DNA from 2 places in the Desulfitibacter alkalitolerans DSM 16504 genome. Region 1 is predicted to be linked to the other one. Evidence: riboswitches for the same ligand, from Rfam matches in the RefSeq annotation. Region 1 holds a riboswitch; the other holds the start of a gene.

Region 1 (12,440 bases):
GATGAATAACTTGTTGTTGTAGTTGTTAAAGATCTACATTAAAAAATGAGCAATGTCCCAACTGGAAATTAACGTCCAAATCGGGGGCTGCTCATAGTATACAAGGAGGTAACATGAAAAAACCAATATTATTAATTACTTTAATATTAAGTCTTTTATTTTTTAGTGTCCTATATTTCATTTTTTTTAACTATAGTGAGGGAACTGATATAGATATAAAAACTTATGAAACAGATTATAAGTTTACTGTTGAAGATATTTATGGTGCTTTAACAAGCTCAGAAGTACACCTTAAACCTCAGAGTGAGATTAATTATCAAGGTCACAATTTAAATAATGTAACGCCAAGGAGATATGAAGTACTGGATGCATTATTGCTAGTATACGAATTTGAAGATAATGAAGCTTTAGATAAAGGTTTAGTGGAAGTTCAAGATGTTATTTTTCAAGATCAGGAACATATAATCAAATATAAGTTTTTTGAATTAAACAATATACTGGTTATTTATATATGGTCATCTTTGATAACTCCAGACCATATAGCAGATGAACAAAAAACTAAAATTGAAAAAGGACTTGAGAAATTAACGAATACTAATAGATACTAATAGTTGCTTAGGCATTTTTGAAGTATTATTATCCTTTGGGATCAGCTCTTTTGTTTTCAAAGGTGTTCAAACATTTTGCCAGTTGAGAATATAGTCGCTTTCAAGCCAAATGGGCCTGGAAGCGGTTTTTTTGAGGGTCTTTCTTTTTGTTTAGAATCGTGGGATAATTATAATATCAAAATTATAGGTGATGCTTATGGCTGCTATAAAAGATGGATATAGAGTAACCCGTCATGTATGTCCCCGAAATTGCTATGATGCATGTGGAATACTGGCTTATATGAAAAATGGCAGATTAGTAAAAGTTAGCGGTGATCCACTGCACGGTTATACCAGGGGCAAATTATGTTCAAAAGGTTATAATTATCTTAACATGGTATATAATCCGGATCGAATTAAGTATCCCCTGAGGCAGGCTGTTCGAGGATCTGGTATCTGGCAAAAAATTTCCTGGGACGAAGCACTGGAAATTATCTGTGAAAAAATACTGGACCTAAAAGACCGGTATGGTACTACATTACCAGTTTGCCTGAACAAGTATTCAGGGAATTTTGGCCTTTTACACTATGCTGCTGAAGGAATGTTTAACTCCCTGGGGCCTACAACCCAATCCCTGGGGTCACCCTGTTGGTCAGCAGGCCTGGATGCCCAGTTTTTTGATTTTGGAAACAACTACAACTCTGATCCAGAGGAGATTGAACAAGCCGGATTAATTATCCTGTGGGGAGTAAATCCTGCCTGGACAGCCGTTCACTCCCTTCCGTACATTTTCAAGGCCCAGGAAAAGGGAGCCAGGGTAGTTGTAATCGACCCCATTTATACCCAGACTGCCAGAAAAGCCGACTGGTATATACAAATTAATCCAGGTTCGGATGGCGCTCTGGCCCTGGCACTAGCTAAAATAATCTGGGAAAGTGGCTGTGCAGATTGGAACTTTCTAAATAACCATACCTCTGGATGGCACCAGTTCCAGGAATATCTTAAAGATTTGAATTTAGATGAGGCTGCAGCAGAGTGTGGGCAGGAGCTTTCAGTAATCAGGGACCTAGCCCAGGAGATAACAACTAGAAAGCCCTGTTTTATCTGGATTGGATATGGGCTACAAAGACATGTATGGGGAGGACAAAATGTAAGGGCAATCAATGCCCTGGGAGCAATAACTGGAAGTATCGGAATGCCCGGTGGAGGTGTTCAGTATACTAATTTAAAGACATGGGACTTATTTAATTATAACTTTTTAAAAACAAGGCACAGCAACAGGTATATTAATATTAATCTCTTTGCTCACAATCTGAAAACCCTTGACAATCCTCCAGTTAAAATGCTCTGGGTCTCCTGTCGTAACCTCTTAAAACAGGATGCTGACATTAATAGTTTGTTGCAGCAGTTAAAGGGAATAGAACTGATAGTTACAGTTGACAAGTTTTTAACAGACACTGCCCTTCATTCCGACTTGGTTTTGCCTACCACAACTTTCTTTGAAGCCCTGGATGTGGTGCCCAGCTACTGGCATCACTGGTTAAGCATAAATGAAAAAGCAATAGATCCTTATTATGAATCAAAAAGTGACCTGGAAATTGCCCAAATGGTTACTAAAGCTTTAAATAAGTATCAGGTCGGGAGCTGTGATTTTCCCCAGTACCCTTCAGAAGAAGCCTACCTGGACAGAGAATTTACTGACAGCATTTACAAGACCCTGGATATTAACCATTGGACAGATCTAAAAGAGGGGCCAGCTAGAGTAAAGGGGACACCAACAGCCTGGGCAGACAAGAAATTTCAAACTCCCTCTGGCAAATATGAGTTTTATTCCAATAGGGCTTTAGCCCATGGATTGCCAGCCATGCCGGTCAAAAGGAGTGGGCTGGCTCCAAATAAAGATTATCCATACTGGCTTTTAACTCCCCATCACCTGCAGGGTTTAAACTCCCAGTTCCAATTTACAAATAAACAGGGAAAACTTCAATTGGAGCCTGTGGTATATATTAACCATAAAACTGCAGCAAGTAAGGGTATAAAGAAAGGCAGTATGGTTGAGATTTTTAATGACTATGGCTCAATTATATTAAAGGCATATCTAACTGACGATACCTCCCCTGACACCCTGGTTTGCTATCAAGGATTGGGGAAAACCGCCAGCAGCAACCCTAATACTCTAGTCAAGAGTATTCTGACTGATATGGGAGCCTGTAGAACCGGGAGTGAGGGGATGGCTTTTTATGATGTATTCGTAGACTTTAAAGTTTGGAGGGAAGCTTAAATTGAATTTAGAATATCTTTCTTCTATTTTTAATAGTTTATCGCCATTAAAAATCCGCCAGGAACTTTGCAGCAGGCTTATTACTCCACGCTCCAACTGTGAGGAATGTTTGAGGATTTGTCCCAGTAAAAGCATTACTTTTTTTGATGGGACTTTAGAGGTAAACCAGTGCTGTTATTGCGGAATGTGTGTCCCTGCCTGCCCAAACCATGTTTTTAAAATTGATGAAGACAAAATACTTGAGGATGCCTCAAAAAATTCCCAACTAATCATAACCTGTTCTCCGGTAATTAAAGAGTTAAATGCTGTTAAAGATAAAAAAAAGTTAACCATTATAAATTGTTTTGGGCAGCTGTATGGGGAGCTCCTTGTTAAACTGTTGTTCCAGGTACAGGAACTGACAATTTACCTGGATCAGGAATACTGTAACAAATGCCTTAAGTACAAAGCAGATAATATTTATACGGTCCTGGATCCCTTTAAAGGTCTGATAGGAGAAAAATATACAGCTAGATTAAAAATTGTAAACCGGCAGGAAGAACTCCTTGGGCTAGTTAACAGCAGCACCAGTACAAGATTCGAGCAGGATAGGAGGGAGTTTTTCCGCTCTTTGTTATCTAATACAAGAAAAGTTCCCCAGAGTTTGGTGAACTATACCCTGGAAAAGCTGGAACCTGAAGGCAGCCAACAACCAAAAAGATTAGAGGTAAATAATAAGAACAGGCCGGCAAAAAGGCTTCATTTATTACATGCTTTAGCCAGGGAAGATTCCAGCCATTCAAGTTCAGACATGGCCTTACCTTATAAGTATCTAAGGGTTAAGGATTGTAATCTTTGTCCAGTTTGCAGTAAACTCTGTCCAACAAGGGCTCTTGAAATAAGACAAGTTGAAAACAAAAAAGAGCTGGTGTTTAACCCCCAACTCTGTACTGAATGTAATATTTGTCAAGATGTATGTCACCTAAAAGGTATTGACTGGGCTGACCAGGTGCTTTTAAAAGATTTTACAAACAAAAAACCCGTTACTGTTGCAACGGGTACGAGCCAACAATGTGCAAGATGCAAAACAGAATTCTGGTATCTTCAAGGGGTTGGAGCTACAAAAAAATCATGTCCCTGGTGCAAGGACATTTTAGACTAGATTCTGGGCATCCCACTCAAGGAAGCCCCTGGTAAAAAGGGCAAGTCCTCTATAATAGTCTGTAGAAGCCTTTTGATAAACCTGATCTAAAAACAAATAAGCCCACTGCTGGAGGTGTTCAACCATGAATTTTCTTTGTTCAAGTATATAATACTGGCTCAGATCTTTTTCTTTTTTTGTTAGGGCTTCCTCTTGTTTTTCAATTAAATGGGCCATAAATTCCAATTCAACGGCAAAGTGGTCCTCAGGCTCCTGGTTAAGCCTTTGGTACTCAATATTATGCCTGCGATAAAAGTCTCTTACTTCCATGGTTGGCCTGGCAAACACCACTCTTTCCTCACTGGTGTAAACTGATTCCCAGGGGGGTGCCAGAACCTTGTCTGGTCCCACAAAGAGTTTATTATAATCAAAAGCTAATTCTTTAGCTAATTCTTTCAGGCTCTCGTTGAAATTCTCCCTGCCCTTATCCAACCACGTATTTATCAATTCCAGACCTTCATCCTTGCTGCTGGGAAAATAAAAGGGATAATCCTGAAAAATCTTATTTTCAATAATCTTTGCCAGGACTTCTGCTGTTAACTGGTGTTTAAATTGATTGCTCAAGAAAACATAATTCATTTTCCTGTTATTTTCAATACCTTCCACTTAAGAATCACCTGCCAGTAAGTTTTTTGGTATTCCCAGGTTGGTGTTTTACAGCAGGATAATCCTAACTGTACCCCCTGGGGGTATGGGTGGTGAGCTCGCAGGTATATCAACCAGGGCGTTACAGCCCAGCATTGATTTTAAAATACCTGTATCCTGGCTGCCTGTCTGCCTGGCGACCCATTTATTTCCTTCATAAGCTGCCCTAACCCGCAAAAACCTTCGTTGACGACTGCTTTTATGGAAGCCATCTATTAAAACACCCTCCACAGCTTTTAAGGGTGGTTCCTCCAGAGAGCCTTTTATAAAGTAAATGTAAGGTCTTAACAGGAGTTCGAAACTTATCAGTGCTGCAGCAGGATTGCCTGATAGGGAAATAATTAATTTGTCATCCTTAAGGGCAGCCATGGAGGGAGTACCAGGTTTTATATTAATCCTGGAGTAAAGCACCTCAGCACCCAGGTCCTCAACTGCGTTTCTAACCAGATCACATTCCCCAACGGAAACACCGCCGGTAGTTATTATCACATCACAGGTATTTATGGCCCTTTCCAAGAGCACTTTAATTTTGCTGATGCTGTCGGCGACAGTGCCAAAACTACAGGCATCACCACCCAACAGCTTGACCAAAGCTGCCAGGGAGTAGTGATTGCTGTTGTAAATCTGTCCATAGGACAAAGGTTCTCCCGGCTTTTTTAATTCACTGCCGGTGCTGATTATGCCAATAACTGGCTTTTTATAGACATCTATTTCTTGTATGCCCAGGGCAGCCAGGAGTCCTATATGATAAGGAGTAAGATAATCACCTTTTTTGAAAATAACCTCTCCCTGCCTTACATCAGAACCAGCTAAAATCACATCTGTATTATGGGATAATTCTTTTTCAAGCTTTATCCTGCCGCGTGAGTAGTAAACTTCTTCCTTTCTTATAACTGCATCGGCACCAGCAGGAAGGGGAGCTCCAGTCATGACTTTTACTCCTGTTTTTTGCTTCAGTTTTAGATCATTACGAGTGTCCCCTGCCTGCACTTCATCAATAATCTCTATAAAAACAGGGTTGGTCTGGCTTGCTCCATTGGTATCCAAGGAATTCAAGGCAAAACCATCCAGGGGAGACTTATTGAAGGAAGGCAGAGCAAAGGGAGCATGTAAATTACTAAAAACCACCCTGCCTGCAGCGGCTTCTAGGGACACTTTTTCAGGCCCTGGTTTTATAACATGTTTTAGTAAAATGCTCTGGGCCTCTTCTAGTTCTTTAACAATCTGTTTCACTTTTACCTCCCCAGTTTACTGTATTTTAATATCTCCTTAACATTTTTGGACAAACTCATCCATATTACTTATCCATACCTATAATATTCCCTCAAGCTTCCATTATCTAGTCTCTTGTAAATTCTATAAAAAACAATATCCTTGCCTTCTAAAAAGGAGACAAGGATATCCAAAATCCCTGGACATTCTCCTTCCCAGAATTGTGGAGATACAGCCGTTTCCAACCATACCCCGTGAGCCGTAGGCCCAGGTCCCATTTCCATGGGTTTGCAACCTTTAGGAAAAGGGACTTTGGAGAAAACCATTAACTTTACCAAAAAATGATTGTTTACATCATATTATAGAAACCGGACATATTCAATGTATATGATAGAAACTTTTAAAAGCCTGCTACCTGAATAAATACTACAGTACTGTAAAATAACTCCCGGCCTATTATTTCACCAATTAAGGCTGAAGCAAAGGCATAGAAAACCAGGGTTCTAGTATCCGAGCCTTTTCTGATTATAAAAGAAAGCAGCACCAGAGGGATTATCCAACCCAGGGCAATCCTTAACCAGAAGAAACTGCTGTTAATTATATTTACCCCGGTCAAATATGCTGTGTCTTGTCCTGCCAGAAGAAGGCTTACATATACACTAAATACAACCATGCCCAGGACAATTACGGCAGCGCTAAAAGTATAGGCTGAGGGAAGAAATTTTTCTTTCTTGTAAGCAAAGGCAGCTGCAACAAATAATGGTCCCAATAACAAAGCTGTGAGGATGAAGCTGGCAATGGGCATCATATTATTCCAGGCTGGAACAGCCGGCAGAACATAAACCATTCCTGAACTAATTACAGTCAGTATAGCCAGCACAGATGCAATTGCCCCAACAGTTTTTCTGGGCCCTTCCTTATTTTCCTCCCACTGAAAGAAATAGGCAGCAAGTGCTATAATGAAAAGTACAACCAGGGCAACCTCCCTGCTTAACCAGGAATTTGCAAGATGAGTCAAGGCTAAAAAGGCTTTAAAGGGGTGACCCAGGTGTAATAGAGATGCAAGGACACTAACAATCCCACTCCCCAAAATAGTCATTGTTATAAATTTCCCTGTTTCTTTACTTACTCTAAACAGGTAAGTATCTATCAACCACAAGGTAACCAGGGCTCCAGCAGAAATCTGTGATAAGACTGTAAATAATACTAAGGGAAGCTCAGCCATCTATCTATCCCTCCTTATTTGAACCCCTATTGAGGGTTGTATAAATCTTGTAGTTGGTTTAGTTATTTTTGGGTCCGGGTACCCAGGTAGTTTTTCAGTTGTACCCAGGACAGTAAAGGTTTCTAGATCAATTACACTTAAAGCTTCTGCCGGACATCCTGTAACACATGCAGGTTTTTGCCCCTGATCTTGTTTGTGAGCACACATGTGACATTTTTCTACCCTTTTTTGTTTTTGGTTATACTGGGGTACCTTATAGGGGCAAGCCATTATACACATACCGCAGCCAATACATCTATCCTGGTTGTGGAGAACTATTCCATCATTTCTTTTTGTGTAGGCTACTACGGGACATACCCTTAAGCACTCTGGCTGGTCACAGTGGTTGCAGGTAAGGGACATGAATATCCTTTCTGGCATTGCATATGCATCTTCACGTATTTGATATACCTTACGCCAGCGAATATCAGGATCTAACTGGTACTCATTTTTGCAGGCCAATTCACATGTATGACAGCCAAAGCATCTTTCAATATCCACTAAAAAACCAAGTCTTTTTGCCATTTTTGTCCCCCCTTTATATCTTTTCTATGTTAACAAAATTGTCGTGGAAGGCTATACCTGGCATGCCGGTAGCTTTTTTACCCATATCAGCAGGTATGGCTTTTACTGTATAGTTTACATTGTAGTTCCTATTCTTGTACCAGGCTGTATATGCAGCAACTGTTTCCACAGGTACAGTCTCGGTGATCCTGGCTGGTAAAATGAAATACCCTATTTCATTGTAAACCTTAACATTATCATTATGAGCAATTCCGTACTGGGCTGCAAGCTTGGGGTGGATTTCCAAGCGTGGAGTATTATCTATATTATCCATCCAATCTAAATTCTGGAATTGACTGTGTATATTTAGTTTCCAGTGGGGCGTTAGACAGCGGATAGGATATTTACCACTTGGTTTTACTTCCTCCACATAAACCGGCAGGGGATGATGGCCAAACTTCTGGGCCTCCTCGGACCAGAGTTCATACTTGCCTGAGGGAGTTCTAAACCTTCCATCCTGCCAGGCAATGAGACCTCTTTTTGCCTTGACTGGCCCCTTTTCTAATTCTTTCCAGTCATTGATGCCAAATTGACTGTAAATATTTGCATTAAACTCCTTGCCCGCCCACTCGTATAAATCTCCAGCGGTGGGGAAGGTACATGAACCGGGCTGCATCTCGTTCAATTTTTTAGACAGTTCCATGGCTATGGTTATATCATTTTTAGCTTCATATAAAGGCTTGACTGCCTGCTGGTTCAGTGTCATCCAGTAATGCCAGTAACTTACGTTTACACCGGGGTTTTCAAAAGTTGTGGTAACTGGCAAGACAATATCAGACATTTCTACAGTTGGATTCATAAAGAGCTCGGCTGTTACTACTAAATCCATTGCTGCAAAGGCTTTTTTAATTACCGAGGTTTCCGGGTCTTGACTAACAGGGTTTCTGCAGGCAATCCACAGCATTTTTATTGGTGGATTGTCAGCGGCAAGCACCTCTGCCCCAAAATTATTCATATTAATGGCGCGATTTCCATGGGCCCTGTTGTCTTGGGGCTTTTCCTGGACCATCGCATGGTAATTGAAGCCCCAGGTTTCCAGATGGGCATACTGGGCGCCTCCCCCCGATTTACCAATGTTTCCTGTGATTGCAGCCAGGGCGTCAATAGCTCTAACATTCTGGCCGCCGTTGGTATGCCTTTGCATTCCGTAACCTATCCAGATGTTGGCAGGTTTGGTAGTTGCATATTCTCGTGCCAGGGTTTCAATGGTTTCCTTTGGCAGGCCGGTTTTATCTGCTGCCCATTCCAGGGTAATATTATTTTTGATATAACCAAAAAACTCTTCATAGCCCCTGGCATTTCTCGCCAACCACTGGGCATCATATAACTGATTATCAAAAATATACTTGGCCATTCCCAGGGCCAGGGCTCCATCAGTGGAGGGTTTAATCTGCAAAAATACATCTGCCTTGGAAGCTGTTTGAGTTAGTATAGGGTCAATGGCTACTACCTTACAGCCTCTTCTTTTAGCTTCCTGAATAAAGTACATGGAGTGGACAGCACACCAGGCAGGATTTACCCCCCAGAGGATCAAGTATTTTGAATTAACAATATCTTCAGGGTCATTGTTATAGATAGTCCCAAAGTCAAAGGTTTGAGCATCTATCCCTGCAGGCCAACATGGTGTGCCTGTAGCAATACTATGGTCACCTATACTGGCAAGCATTCCCTCTATACCATACTGCATGATGCTGAAATTACCTGAGTACTTGTTTAAACAAATAGGAAGGGTGCTTCCATATTCTTTTTTGATTCGTAAAATGGTTTCAGCAATTTCACTATAGGCTTCATCCCAGGAAATGCGTTCCCAATTGCCCGAACCTCGGCCCTTTTGTTTCATGGGATATTTTATTCTATCTGGACTGTATACACTCCTGGTATAACTGTAGCCTTTAACACATAGTCTACCCCTGGTATATGTGTTGTCTGGATTTCCGTCTACCTTTGTCAGGATACCATCCTTAACTGTGGAAAGGATGGAGCAGGTATCATAACAGTTTCTAGGGCAGGCATTTTGAAATATTTTATTCTCCTGGATTTCCTGGGCCAGAGCAGTTTTAAAACTACTTTGGTTAATGCTAAAAAGAGAACCTGCAGTTCCCAGGGCTATAGTTGTGGCAGCAGTTCCCTTGATGAATGAACGCCTGGAACAGGTTAGTTTTTTGTCCATTATTTATCCCTCCCTTGGTTTAAATAGTTATAAATATTTAGATTCTTGGCCTTGCATCTTCCTTATCGGTTTCTCCAGGCTGCTGGTCCGACCCAGTGTAGTTGCTATCAACTTGATTATCTAGGTCTCTATTACCCTGCAGGCTGCTCTTGATATCTACCCGTTCTACACCCTCGACTAACTCCCTCTCTGATATTTTCATATCCTTTTGGAGTCGATAGTTGACAATACCAACATAATTTTCATCCATTGGGCCGCTGTCAATTATTGGAGGTGCTGATGTGGTAGGAGTACCACAAGCTGAAACTAAGAGTGCAGTAAGGACTAGCAGCACCAAAAAAGCAATACACCTGTGTTTGTACATTGTATCAACCTCCCTTTAATGAAAAAATTTAATTACAATCATTGCTTTGCATAATATATTTCTGTATATTAACAAAACCGCCTTTGTATAATTATCTAAACATTTCACTCCATTAATGTAGAAAAAAACAAACCAACCCGTGAAAGGGCTGGCATGGAAGGGTTAGCTTAATATTCCAAAGCCGTGACGGCGCATTTTAGAAATCTTGATTGCCAGAAACAGGTTAAAGATGTCCCCATATTCCTGCAGGTTTATTTCTGTAACCTCCTCAATTTTTTTCAACCGATAGCGGAGGGAGTTGGGATGAAGGAAAAGTTTTTCCGCGGTTTTATTTAAATCACCGTTTTGCTGAAAATATACATCTAGTGTTTGCATAAGGTTGGTGTTATTTTTTTCATCATGTTCAACAATTTTGTCCAGGTATTCCTTGGAATAATCATCTAATAGCTCGTAACTCACATTGGCTATGAGCCTTATGAATCCCAGGTCATCAAAATGGGTTATCTGGCCACCGTCCTTGACATATTTGCCCAGTTCAAGGGCAAGCTTGGACTCCTGATAACTTCTGCATAAGTCGACAGCTTCATACACCCTGCCCATACCTATTTTTACAGACCTTTTTGTCCTTTTTATTTCCTTTAAAAAAATCCTGGCAAGATCAACAGCTGTATTTTTACTTTCCCTGCTGGTGTCAGCTGTATTAGCAGGTATTAGGATTATAATTTGTCCGTGGAGTTCTGATATAAATGACTTCTGTAACGGAATGTTAACAGAGGTATTAATCACAGACTGGAGTAAACTAATTAATTCTGTATTATTTTCTGACCCTACTTCTTCCTCAAGTAAAAATAACTGATACGAGAGGTCCAAAGAGAAGTTCCACAGCTTTGCTTTTTCCGTCAGGTCCTCTCTTGATTGATAATTATTATACAGCAAATCATAGATAAAGCTGGACATGTATTTTGCTTGAATATAACTGCATTTTTTTTCATTAATCAACTGCTGTAAAACTACCAGGCTCGCTTGCTTTACCTGGGCAATATCTAGTTCATTAAAATCTTCCCAATCAAAAGCAGCAAGGTATCCATATAACTGGTTATTTGCTGTCAGAGGAAGATATATATAATAAAAATCTAGCCCATCCTTTAATGTATTTTTTCCATGATTTATTTTAACTTTAAAACCATTGCTGCCTGTATTTTTGAGATGTTTACTTAGCCCCTGACTTTCTCCCTGAATAATTCTTGTAACAGCAGCAAGCAATTTATCGTCCAGGGAGCTGTTCTTTCTATGATAGGATAAACACTGCAATTTATATACACTGTTAAGGAGCAGCACCGATTTGCCAATCTTTTCCTGCAGTCTGACTGCAATTTTTTCCTTTTCCAACCCTAAGAACAGGGGGAAAATGCTTGTTTCCGCCAGGGATAAAAACTCATTACTCTCCTTGAGCAGTTGAATTAGTTCAACCTTGGACTGGACAGCTTCGACAGTTATTTCATTGGCAGTTGTTATTATTGGGACTTCTTGAGAGTCAGATAAATCTAATATTTCCTGGGGCAGCTTTTCAGCAATTCCACCAGCAAAAACCACTCCGGCAATACCATCAGTAAGGAGTTGAGATAAATCTAAGAGCAGATCTTTTTGGCTCACCTCTTTATGATTGGAATTGATAATTATCAGTGAGTCCCTTGGATCTTCTGGAGTAGGGTTAATGGGAAGAAACAATTCAAAGATGCCATAAACGGAATTAGCCCTGCCGGACCATCCAGATATAACCTTGCAGCTCAAAAGGGGTTCAAGGGCCAACAATTCTTGTAGGGTTGCATGATTTTTTAATGGGAAATTGTCCAAGTTTAATACCGCCTTTCTTTAACAGTTTTCCAGCTGCATCTAGGGTTTCCAGGCAGGATAAACCTAACTGATGGTTTAGTAAGTCTTACTGAAGGAAAGGTAGGAATGGTTTCCTTGTATTCGTCAGGTAATTGTTCAGTCAGGTCAATGGTTTTAAGTGCCTCCTGAACACAGGCACCTACACATATGGGGTTTTTACCCTTATCTAGTCTGGTAAAGCAGAGATTACACTTACTTGTCTTTTTATTTAGGGGGTTTAGCCTGGGTGATCTATAGGGACAGGCCCCTATACAGCTTCCACATCCATCGCATCTGGTTG
Region 2 (12,440 bases), on a different contig from region 1:
TTTTTCAAAGTTTTGGTCTATTTATATAAGCTAATATATAATAAAAAAATTGACAAATGGGAAAATGCAAATTACTATATGATTATAGATTCATATACACATATTAGCAAAAATGGAGGGCTATGATTATGAGTACACAATCGGTAGGTGAAAAAGCCAGGGAACTAGGATTTTTTGAAAGGTATTTGACTTTGTGGGTAATACTATGTATGGCTATAGGAATAGGCCTGGGTGCACTATTTCCTGGAGCGGCTGAGGTAATTAATAGTTTATCTATTGAACAGGTTAACATTCCAATTGCAATACTATTATTTTTTATGATGTATCCTATCATGGTGCAAATTGATTTTAGACAGGTAATTGAAGCAGGAAAAACCCCAAAACCAGTAGCCTTAACTTTAGTAATTAACTGGGCAATTAAGCCCTTTACCATGGTGTTTTTTGCATGGCTGTTTATGAGGGTTATATTTGCTCCCTTTATTCCAGAAAATATGGCTGATGAATATATGGCTGGCATGATTCTCCTTGGAATTGCGCCATGTACAGCAATGGTTCTTGTATGGAGTTACCTGGCTAGAGCTAATATGGGTCATACCCTTGTGATGGTAGCGGTAAACTCTTTAACAATGCTGTTTTTATTCGCACCCCTTGGTAGCTTTCTATTGGGAATAAGTGATATAGTTATTCCCTTTGTTACCTTGGCGTTATCCATCCTTTTCTATGTAGGTATAGCCTTAATTGCTGGTTATTTTACAAGAACCCAATTAATCAAGTCCAGGGGGATAGAATGGTATGAAAGTATTTTCCTAAAGTATACTGGCAAGGTCTCCATGACTGCACTGCTTTTAACACTAATTACTTTATTCATGCTGCAGGGGTCGGTAATACTAAGTCAGCCTCTAGTTATATTAATGATTGCAGTACCCCTTACAATCCAAACCTTCTTCATATTCTTTTTAGCGTATGGCGCTGCCAAAATGCTAAAACTAACATATGAGGACGCTGCCCCTTCTGCCATGATTGGTGCCAGTAACCATTTCGAAGTAGCCATTGCAACAGCAGCAACCCTCTTTGGCATTGCATCTGGTGCATCATTAGCAACTGTTGTAGGCGTGCTGATAGAGGTTCCAGTAATGCTTATGTTAGTAAGAATCTGCTTAAAGACCAAGCATTGGTTCCCAAGGAAAAGGGCTGGCTATGGAGGTGAATAAACTTGGAATTAGTGCAGATCATAAAAGCATTAGCAGACGAAACAAGATTAAGAATACTGAATTTACTAAATCAGGAAAAGCTATGTGTATGCGAATTGGAATACCTTCTGGAAATAAATCAATCAAATGCATCTAGACATTTAAATAAACTTTGGATGTTAAAGATTATAACTAATGAAAAAAAGGCACAATGGGTCTTCTATAAAATTAACAAAAACACTTTAGAAACATATCCATTCCTCAAACAATTACTAAATAAGGAGCTAGGAAAGGATGGACAGCTTCAAAGAGATATTGATAAACTTAAAGAATACAAGAAAAGCGGCATGACCTGTGAAAATGTTAAAGAATTTATGTGCATTAAAAACATTTAAGGGTTTCTTGATTTTATGTTATAATTATATAGTCTATAGTATTAGCTTAAGAAACAAAACCACAATCATATATTTTGTGGTTTTTGTATCTTACCCAAATTGCAAATAATTATTTTGGAGAGATATATATGCAGAGCATTAAGGATACAATACATGAAGTTATATTTGCTGTGCTGCCTGTTGCTGTAGTGGTATTCATACTGCAGTTTACTTTAATCTGGTTGCCCATGGAGATTTTCCTGCAGTTTTTAGTAGGGCTCGTTATGGTCACGGTAGGTTTAATATTGTTTTTTGTAGGGGTGCATATTGGATTACTGCCTATTGGTGAAATGATAGGTTCGGCTTTACCCAATACAGGCAAGGCTTACCTGGTTGTACTTTTTGGTTTTTTAATGGGATTTGTTGTAACGGTGGCTGAGCCAGATGTAAGAGTATTGGCCACACAGATAGATCTTGTTTCTCAAGGAGAAATTTCTAAAAACCTGCTTATTTTTGTGGTTGCCTTGGGTGTAGCAATATTTGTGGGATTGGCCATGCTGAGAATTATTTTAAATATACCTATCAACTATATACTAGTTATAGGATATGGATCAATATTTATACTGGCTGCCTTTACTCCTCCTCATTTCATACCAATATCCTTTGATGCAGGTGGGGTAACTACAGGGCCAATGACTGTTCCCTTTATACTTGCTCTAGGAGTTGGAGTTGCCAGGGTTCTAGGGGGCCAATCCGCTTCTGCAGATGGATTTGGTTTAGTTGCTCTAGCGTCAATCGGACCAGTATTGGCAGTGATGCTGCTGGGGGTGATATTTGGTTGAGAGATATAAAGATCTTTTATGGATTTAGTCATATGTTGATTGAAGTTGCCTTTGCCCTTATACCGTTATTAATCTTATTTGTGTTTTTTCAAATCTTTTACTTAAAGCTATCAAAACAGAAGCTAATTAATCTGGCTGTTGGTGTAGTGCTTACTTTTATAGGTTTAGCCTTATTTCTTCAAGGTGTTCATATAGGCTTTCTGCCCGTAGGTGAGCAAATGGGCAGTGTTCTAGGAAACCTACCAAATAAATGGATACTAATTGTCATAGGATTTGTACTGGGCTTTGTGGCCACCTTTGCTGAACCGGCAGTTCGCATTTTAAACTATGAGGTGGAAAAAGTATCTAGTGGATACATTCCCCAACAGCTAATGCTTTACACTCTATCCATTGGGGTAGCAGTTTCCATAGCTCTATCCATGGGAAGAATAATATATGGTATTCCTCTTTGGTACTTTTTAGTGCCAGGATACTTAATTGCCCTTATTCTAATCAGGTTTTCAACCCAAACCTTTGTTGCCATAGCCTTTGATTCTGGGGGAGTAGCTACAGGGCCCATGACTGTTACTTTTGTTTTAGCTATGGCCCTTGGAGTGGCTTCAGCTGTTGAAGGGCGAGATCCACTGCTGGATGGTTTTGGCATGATTAGTTTAGTAGCCCTCTCCCCTATATTATCTGTATTAATACTAGGTATACTGTATGGTAGAAAGGAGAAAGAAATTGAACGAGAATGTGAACTTGAAACAGAAGTTAATAATGACAATCGTAAAAAAGGGAACAGCCAAAAAGATAGTTAAAGCCTCTAAGGAAGCGGGAGCTAAAGGGGCTACAATAATTATGGGAACTGGCACAGGCATTCATGAAGCCAAGATGCTGTTTTTCATTGATGTAGAACCGGAAAAGGAGATAGTGCTTACCCTTACCGTTGAAGAAATCTTGGACAAAGTCCTGGATGCAATAATTACAGCTAGTAAACTCAATAAACCAGGCAATGGAATTGCTTTTGTCATTGATGTAAAAAAGCTTGCCGGCTGTATGCATATGTCAGGTAAAACCCATAGGGAGGTTACTGGTGTGGATCATATAAAGCATGATTTAATTATCACAATTGTGAACAAGGGAAACTCTAAAAACGTGGTAGAAGCTTCAAAAAAAGCCGGAGCTGAGGGAGGCACTCTCCTTTGCGGAAGAGGGACTGGGATCCATGAGCATGCCAAGCTCTTTGGCATCACAATCGAGCCAGAAAAAGAAATAGTCCTAACATTAATCAAAAGGGAAATATGTGAAAAGGTCTTAAGTGCTATTGTTGAAGCAACAGATTTAAACAAGCCTGGGAAGGGCATTGCCTTTGTTTTAGAGGTTGAGAGGGTTGTAGGTATAAGCCACTTATTAGACCAGATAACTGATGAAGCCGGCAATTAAAATGTCAAAGGGTTACAATGTTTTTTTGGTAATATCCATAATTATAGATATTTTTATGGATATTTATATCTAGGAGGTTATTATAGTTTTTAGATGAATATGTGGTGTTATATTTTTAAAAGAAATGCTTCTTGATAATGGATGTTGAGGAGTATTTCTTTAAATTTTTTTGCACAAGTACATACAAAAGTGTAAAATAAAAAGATATATAGGTTTGGAGGTTTTAAAGATGAGATGGAAAATGGTTCTGGCTTCATTGTCCAGGCTTTTAATAGTCGTTGGCCTGTCCATGACAATTCCCTTAATTTGGGCGTTATACTTTAATGATGGCAGCTGGCCGGCTGTTGTATATTCCATGGTTATTACCATTGGCAGCGGTATAATAATATATATCCTATTTCCATTAGAGAATACTCACTTGCGTTACATAGAGGGTTACTTGATAGTAACATGTGCCTGGTTAGCAGTTGTCTTATTTGGGACATTACCTTATTTGTTCTCTGGAACAATGAATTTTACTGATGCTCTATTTGAAACAATGTCTGGATTTACCACTACTGGCGCTAGTATTTTAAAAGATGTCGAAGCAATGCCTGAAGGCATACTCATGTGGCGTTCTTTGACCCAGTGGCTGGGAGGCATGGGAATAATAGTATTATTTGTCGCCCTGGTAGCCCGCTTTGGACCAGGTGCTAATAGAATTTTTAATGCTGAAGCCCCAGGTCCCGTTTTGGAAAAGCTAACTCCCAGGATAAGTGATACTGCCAAGAACCTATGGAAATTTTATATGATTTTTACTTTAATGCAAATAATACTCTTAGCTATTGCAGGTATGACCTTTTATGATGCCATGTCACATACCTTTACTACTATCGCTACTGGTGGTTTTTCTACAAAAAATGCCAGTATTGGGTTTTATCTGGATAATGCATTTATTCAGTTAATCATTATACTGTTTATGTTTTTAGGAGGCACCAACTTTGCCTTATACTATTTAGTATTGAAAAATAAGACATTAAAGGTTTTCCTGCATAATGAAGAGTTCATGCTGTACTTTAAGATTGTTATTATAGCTACAGTGCTTGTAAGTATAAGCCTTTATTTAAATATGCCAGAGGGTCAGGGCATACTTCCTATTACAGCACTTTTTCAGGTGGTTTCTATTTTGACTACTACGGGTTTTGCAACTGTAGATTATGATGTGTGGCCAAATCTTGCAAGAAATGTAATGTTTATTTTGCTATTTATTGGGGGCAGCCTGGGTTCTACAGCTGGCGGTATAAAAATCGGTCGGTTTTTAATACTAATTAAATACACACTATCAGAACTAGTTCGTTCCATTCACCCTAGATTAGTGAGAAGCTTGAAGATAAACAATAACTCAGTAGATGACAAAATAGTAATTAATACTTTTATTTTCTTTTTTGCATATATAAGTATTGTTGGAATCAGCACTATTGTCATGTCAAGCTTTGGTCTGGATTTAGAAAGTGCCCTGACCTCTGTTCTTGCATGTATTGGGGTTATTGGACCAGGCTTGGGAATAGTCGGTCCCGCCATGAACTATGCAGATATACCTGTTATGGGCAAGTATTTTCTTGTATTTTTAATGTTAATAGGACGATTAGAGATATTCACAGTTTTTGTGTTGTTCTATCCTAAGAATTGGATATAAACAACAGAAGTTTAGGATTATATATTTTGGTTTAAAAAATATAATAATGAAGGGAATGAGTAAAAAATGCTGGATTTATTATTAACTAGGAGAAGCATAAGAAAATTTCTGGATAAAAATATTGAAAAGGAAAAGGTTGATGCCATTTTAAAGGGTGCTTTATTATCCCCATCCTCCAGGAACAGGAAGCCATGGGAGTTTATTGTTGTGACTGATAAGGAACTCCTTAAAAAATTGTCCAGGTGTAGAGAGCACAGCTCACAATTTCTAGAAGGGGCTCCCCTGGGCATAGTAGTCATAGCTGATCCAGAAGTCTGTGATGTTTGGGTAGAGGATACTTCCATTGCCGCAATTATTATCCAGCTTACCGCCCACTCTCTAGGACTTGGCTCGTGCTGGGTGCAGGTGAGGGAAAGAATGCACTCGGATAGCAAAAAAGCAGAGGATTATATCAGGGAGGTTCTTGGAATACCTGATAAGTATAAAGTTGAATGTATAATTGGTATTGGCTATAAGGGTGAGGACAAAGAGGCTCACCATGCTTCCAAATTACCTTTTGATAAAGTTCATTATGAAAGGTTTTAATTAACCTTTAAAAATTTACAAATAAGAAGGAAATAAAGAACAATTGCCGAATATGTATATACGTGCATAACGAAAACTAAATATCTCCGAACTAAATATTCTAATCCAATTGGCAGGAATATTTAGTCGTAGGGCAGGCTGGGGAAACCTGCTTGCCTCCCATGGTGGAAAGGAGAGAAGCTGTATAAATGAATGATATAATACCTCCTTTCACATGTTAACATGAAGGGAGGTGTTGTTTTTAAAAAAGTATTATTAGGATTTAATTTTACATGTTTACTAAAGTAAAACTACATTTTTAATATTTGGAGGTACTTTATGAAAAAAATACTCATATCATTATTAATTGTCATGACACTGTTAACCCTTACTGCTTGCATCAATAACAATAGCAATACAGAAAACAATACAACAACTCCAGGGGAAATAATCCTGGCCACGACAACCAGTACACAGGATAGCGGCCTTCTAGATGTGCTGATACCCATTTTTGAAGAAAAGCATGGCTATATAGTTAAAACAATTGCAGTAGGCACCGGTCAGGCTTTAGAAATGGGCAAAAGAGGTGAAGCAGATGTGTTATTAACACATGCTCCTTCAGCAGAGTTGGAATTACTTGAAGCTGGTGATATACTTAATTATAGAATGGTAATGCACAACGACTTTGTAGTAGTAGGGCCAGGTGCTGACCCAGCTGGTATTAGGGGCATGGAAAAGTCTGCCGATGCATTTGCAAAAATAGCTGCATCAGAGAGCCTTTTTGTTTCCAGGGGTGATGATTCTGGAACCCATAAAAAAGAGCTATCCATATGGAAGAAAGCTGGTATTGAACCAGGGGGCAGCTGGTATATTGAAACAGGCAGTGGTATGGGGCAGACCTTAAATGTGGCATCAGAAAAGGATGGGTATAGTCTTACAGATAGAGGGACATACCTGGCATTAAAGCAAAACCTTCATCTAGAAATCCTTGTTGAGGGAGAGTCGGCTCTTCTTAATATTTATCACGTGGCGCAGGTCAATCCAGAAAAAAATGAACTTATAAACCCAGAAGGGGCTGCGGCTTTTGTAGAATTTATGATATCAGAGGAGACGCAAAAAATAATTGGTGAGTTTGGTGTAGACAAGTTTGGTTCTCCCTTATTTTTCCCCGATGCTCACAGGGATCCTGCTGAATATGGCCTAAAGTATTGATAGAGATAGAGCTATTATAGGTGAGAGTGAAGGAAATTATCAGATAGGTGGTTTAAGAATTGGATTTAATCATAGATGGCATTAAAGAGGCAATTTGGCTGTTCTTAACCTTTGATGTAGAAATATTTGGCATAACCTTTAGAACTCTACAGATTTCAACTACAGCTACCTTGCTTGCCTTGATAGTTGGAGTGCCATCAGGCCTATGGTTGGCATTAAATGATTTTCCTGGGAAACGCTTATTGATTAGTATCATCAATACTGGAATGGCCCTTCCTCCCGTGGCAATTGGTCTATGGGTTACCATATTTCTTTGGAGAACCGGGCCATTAGGCCATTTAAAGTTAGTGTATACCCCCTATGCCTTGATAATTGCCCAGTTTATTATTGCTTTTCCCATGGTCACAGGCTTTACAATTGCAGGTGTACAGCAGCTAAATCCCAAGCTCCACCTGCAGATCTGGTCCCTGGGAGCATCTAGAATACAATATCTCTGGGCAATTATTCGAGAAACAAGACTTCCCCTGCTAGCCGCTGTTATAGCTGGCTTTGGGGCAGCTATTTCGGAAGTAGGGGCATCCATGATGGTTGGAGGAAATATACAGGGCTTAACAAGGGTACTCACTACAGCTACTGTTCTTGAAGTGGCCAAGGGTAATTTCGGAAAAGGTATTGCTTTAACCATTATACTCATGGCTGTAGCTTATTTTATAACCCTGGCACTAACATTAATTCAACAGCAGGAGAGAAAATAATGGGTGCACCTATTTTAGAAGCAAGAAACCTTTTGTGGAAAGTTAATAGCAAAACCATAGTAAAAGTCAATAAATTTCAGATCTGCCCTGAAGAACATGTTGCATTAATCGGACCAAATGGCAGCGGCAAGAGCAGCCTGATTAAACTTCTTGCATATTTACAAAAACCTTCAGCGGGAGAAATAGTTTTTCAAGGAATAAGCCGTAACAGTTCAATTATAGGCAAAAGAAGAGAGATGGCAGTAGTATTTCAAGAACCCCTGCTCTTAAATATGAATGTCTATGACAATGTTGCATATGGTTTAAAGCTTAGAAAGGCGAATATTAACATTAAAGAACGGGTTGATTACTGGCTGGACAGGTTAAACATATCCCATTTGAAAAGCAGATATCCCAAGAATTTGTCTGGAGGAGAAGCCCAAAGAACCAGTATAGCCAGGGCCCTGGCATTAGAACCAAAAATTTTGTTTTTAGATGAACCATTTACTGCATTAGATGCACCAACAAAGGCACAGCTGTTGGAGGAAATGAACCTGCTTATAAGACACTCAAGTATAACAAGCATATTCATTACACATGATTTTTCTGAGATTCCCTTCATGGCAGACAAAGTTTATGTAATGTCAGAGGGGGAGATTGTTCAACAGGGGCCACTTGAAGATATTTTCTATAGACCTGTTAATGAAGTGGTAGCAAGCCTGGTAGGGGCTGATAACCAGTATGAGATTACCATCTCAGAAAGGTATTCGCCGAATAAATATGGCATTAGACTAAATAAATCCTATACTAATCTGGTAGTTCATACAGCTGAGCCCAAAAATTTCACTTCAGGTCAAAGGCTTAAGGCTTTTATTAGATCAGATGATATTGGGTTGGGAGCAGAACTGGAAAACAAGCTGAAGGGATATGTAAAAAGAATATCCCCCCATGGGTTTCAGTATAAGGTACTGTTGGACTGTGGATTTGAACTAAGTGTTGTTATCAGCAAGCAGCAGTTTATTGAGTTAAATCTAAAAAACAATGACAGATTAACAGTCAGCATTAATCCCAAGAATATACATCTTATTGAGACTTCTTGATTATTATAATTGGCACAGCCAGCCAATATACTTGTTGAAGGTAACTTTATGTTGCCTTCTTTTTCTTTTTCACTATTTTGGTTTATAATTATAATAAATCTATGGAATTACTTAATAGTTCGGGAGTGATAAGTGTGAAAAGAAAGTCCATGCCTAATTTACGGGTTTCCGTTGAGCTGGGGGAAGAAAAGTCATTGTCAGGAACCCACCTTTTTTCCATTCTGGATAACATAATGTTATATGGTTCCATAAGCAGGGCAGCTGCCATAACGGGGCTTTCCTATAGGTATTCCTGGGGTTTAATAAGAGATGCCGAGGAGACCATGGGGATTAAACTGGTTGAAAAGAAAGTAGGGGGCAGCACGGGGGGCGGGACGTTTTTAACAAGTGAAGGAAAAAACCTTCTGGCTAATTATAAAGGCTTTAAAAATGAGGTGGACAGCCAGCTTCAGAGCTTTCTGAATAAACAGTCACAAGAAAGTGACACTGACAAAAAAGACTCGGCATCTGCATCGTTAAACAAGCAGCTTATTATTGCAAGTACCATTGAACCTGTTGAAACTGGTCTTTTAGATGTACTTGAGCAGGCATTTTTTCAAGATACAGGAATCGTTTTAAGGCATATTGCCCTTGGTAGTGGCCGTGCCCTTGAGCTGGCTAAAGAAGGTCGAGCAGATATGGTTCTTACCCATGCACCAGAGCTGGAAGAAGAGTTTATAGCACAAGGCTATGGCTTAAAAAAAATACCAGTTATGGCCAATAATTATGTAATAGTAGGCCCAAAAGCAATCCAGAACATATCCCCAGTGGAAGTATTTAAACAAATTGCAAAGAGTGCTGTTCCCTTTGTCAGCAGAAATGATTTATCTGGAACCCATTTGAAGGAATTAGAAATCTGGAGAGCTGCAGGTATTGAGCCTAAAGGAGATTGGTATATTGAAACATCGGGGCTGATGGGCAATTTAGGTGTTCTAAAAATGGCAGTGGGGAAAAATGCATGTTCCATTGTGGATTATGCAACTTTTCTAGTATCAGATGCTAAGGATAAAATGATCATTATTAGTGACAAAGATAATAATGGGGTGGTTCATGAGGAACTGGTCAATGTATTCTCGCTAATACTTGTCAACCCTGAAGTCATATCCCGTGTGCATTTCAAGGAAGCTTCTATATTTGCTGATTGGATAAGAAAGGAAAATGCTAAAAGCATTATTTCAAGTTTTGGAGTAATTAACTTTGGGGAGCCCCTTTTTTCTGCTATCTAGCTGCAACTGATTCCAGTGCTGCTTTTTGGCAGTGATCATAATTAGATTTATTCGAAATGCTTTTTATATAACATATCTATCATCTCATTTGCTTCTTCATAAAAAGCATTATATTTTGCCATTAGGGTTTTAGCTTCATCTGTGAGTATGGATCCGCCTCCCTGTGCTCCGCCAGCTTTGGAACATATAAGTGTAAAACCCAGCTTTTCTTCAATCCTTTTGAGCAAACCATGGGCTTGACTGTATGACATGCCTAATTTTTTTGCTGACTGCATCAAGGAGCCGGTTTCTTCAATTCCCTGCAGGAGTTCATATGGGCCTTTCCCGAAAACTTTACCTTCCTTATCTAACCACAATTTGAACTTATATGTGTACATGTTATAACACCCCCAAGTTTCATTTATCACCTCACAAATATTATAAACAAATTAGCATATAAAAAATAGATTTACAAAAAGAACAATTAACGTTATACTCAAATAAACATAACGAAAAGTTCAGGGGGATGAAGTCTGAAATGAAAAAATTCTTGATCTTGATAATAATACTTATAAGCTTTATAGTATCTAACCTTGTTTTATTTGGGTGTATACAAAATCAAAATAAGGATGAAACTGTAGAACTTCTGGTTTCTGCTGCTGCAAGCTTGACAGATGCTCTGGAAGAAATAAAAGAATTATATACAGAAGAGAATAAGAATATTACTGTCACCTATAATTTTGCCGGGTCTGGTTCTCTTCAGCAGCAAATAGAGCAAGGAGCTCCAGTTGATGTATTCATATCAGCAGCATCCAGGTACATGAATGACCTTGAGCAAAAGAATTTAATTATGGATGGCACACGAATAGACCTGGTCATGAACAAACTGGTCTTAATTGTTCCAGCAGCCTCGGTCGTTCAAAGTGATGATTTTCAAGTGCTGGTAAAGGATGAAATTAAAAAAATTGCCATAGGTGAACCAGCTAGTGTTCCTGCCGGCAAATATGCCACCCAGGTTTTTGAGCATTTTGGTATACTAAAGGATATAGAAGCAAAGTTTATTTATGGAAAGGATGTTCGCCAGGTTTTAACCTGGGTCGAAACCAATAATGTGGATGCAGGCATAGTTTATGCCAGTGATGCTGTGCAGGCTGATAAGATTCGCATCCTATCTGAAGCTCCAGAGGGGTCTCATGAGCCAATTATCTATCCTGCAGCTGTAATTAAAAACAGCAGGCATGCTGAGCAAGCCCAGAATTTTCTAGATTTTCTTACCACTTCTAGGGCCCAGGAGATATTTGCAAGGCATGGTTTTTCAGTCCTGATAGATTGACAGATGGAAGATAATGATGAAATAAACAATTGGGAGAAAGTTTATTATGACAATGGATTTAATGCCTTTGTGGATTTCGATAAAAACGGCTGGTGTTGCAACTATCATTGCTATCGTTGCGGGCCTGGCATTTGCCAGGTTTGTGGCTTTTTCTGCCTGGAAGGGAAAGGAAATATTAGATGGAGTATTAATACTTCCCCTGGTTCTTCCTCCTACAGTCATTGGGTTTATATTATTAGTTCTCCTTGGACGTACTGGGCCCATAGGCAGACTTCTTGCAGCTGTGGATATAACCATAGTCTTTTCCTGGCCCGCTGCAGTTATAGCGGCATCAGTAGTGGCTTTTCCCCTTATGTACAGAACGGCAAGGGGTGCCTTTGAACAGGTTGACCCAAATGTCCTTGATGCTGCAAGGACAATGGGTTCTTCAGAATGGGAGGTTTTTTGGCGAGTGCTTTTGCCCCTTTCCTGGCCAAGCCTGCTGGCAGGTATTATACTATCCTTTGCCAGGGCCCTGGGCGAATTTGGTGCCACCCTGATGTTAGCCGGCAACATACCAAACAAGACCCAAACTATTCCCATAGCCATATATTTTGCAGTGGAGGGCGGAAATAGAACTGCAGCGGCAGTCTGGACCTTGATTATAATAATATTATCATTAATGACTATTTTGGCTTTAAATTATTATACTAACAATCAAAAAAGCCAGAGAATAATACGTGGGAGCAGGTAATTATGGGCTTACTTGTA

What was found. A riboswitch is a leader RNA that binds a small molecule or an ion and turns the genes downstream of it on or off. The one in region 1 is predicted to bind molybdenum cofactor.
Region 2: another riboswitch for molybdenum cofactor. It lies ahead of K364_RS0102875 (ABC transporter substrate-binding protein); the one in region 1 lies ahead of K364_RS0119515 (molybdopterin molybdotransferase MoeA).

What each region holds. Positions count from the first base shown of each region.
Region 1 is NZ_KK211104.1:272,271-284,710, reverse strand. Features, by position in the region: gene K364_RS0119540 (hypothetical protein) at 114-608, shown strand; gene K364_RS0119530 (molybdopterin-dependent oxidoreductase) at 805-2,868, shown strand; gene K364_RS0119525 (4Fe-4S dicluster domain-containing protein) at 2,870-4,009, shown strand; gene K364_RS0119520 (TorD/DmsD family molecular chaperone) at 4,001-4,654, opposite strand; gene K364_RS0119515 (molybdopterin molybdotransferase MoeA) at 4,703-5,926, opposite strand; molybdenum cofactor riboswitch at 6,098-6,235, opposite strand; gene K364_RS0119505 (dimethyl sulfoxide reductase anchor subunit family protein) at 6,306-7,130, opposite strand; gene K364_RS0119500 (4Fe-4S dicluster domain-containing protein) at 7,131-7,694, opposite strand; gene K364_RS0119495 (molybdopterin-dependent oxidoreductase) at 7,708-9,903, opposite strand; gene K364_RS0119490 (hypothetical protein) at 9,941-10,267, opposite strand; gene K364_RS25860 (PucR family transcriptional regulator) at 10,430-12,121, opposite strand; gene K364_RS0119480 (4Fe-4S dicluster domain-containing protein) at 12,124-12,440, opposite strand, start outside.
Region 2 is NZ_JHVU01000024.1:111,327-123,766, reverse strand. Features, by position in the region: gene arsB (ACR3 family arsenite efflux transporter) at 129-1,211, shown strand; gene K364_RS0102905 (ArsR/SmtB family transcription factor) at 1,214-1,585, shown strand; gene K364_RS0102900 (DUF1538 domain-containing protein) at 1,714-2,406, shown strand; gene K364_RS0102895 (DUF1538 domain-containing protein) at 2,403-3,203, shown strand; gene K364_RS0102890 (P-II family nitrogen regulator) at 3,163-3,828, shown strand; gene K364_RS0102885 (TrkH family potassium uptake protein) at 4,058-5,503, shown strand; gene K364_RS0102880 (nitroreductase family protein) at 5,570-6,088, shown strand; molybdenum cofactor riboswitch at 6,161-6,279, shown strand; gene K364_RS0102875 (ABC transporter substrate-binding protein) at 6,407-7,279, shown strand; gene K364_RS0102870 (ABC transporter permease) at 7,339-8,034, shown strand; gene K364_RS22640 (ABC transporter ATP-binding protein) at 8,034-9,113, shown strand; gene K364_RS22635 (substrate-binding domain-containing protein) at 9,248-10,378, shown strand; gene K364_RS0102855 (winged helix-turn-helix domain-containing protein) at 10,426-10,755, opposite strand; gene modA (molybdate ABC transporter substrate-binding protein) at 10,896-11,690, shown strand; gene modB (molybdate ABC transporter permease subunit) at 11,737-12,423, shown strand; gene K364_RS0102840 (sulfate/molybdate ABC transporter ATP-binding protein) at 12,426-12,440, shown strand, end outside.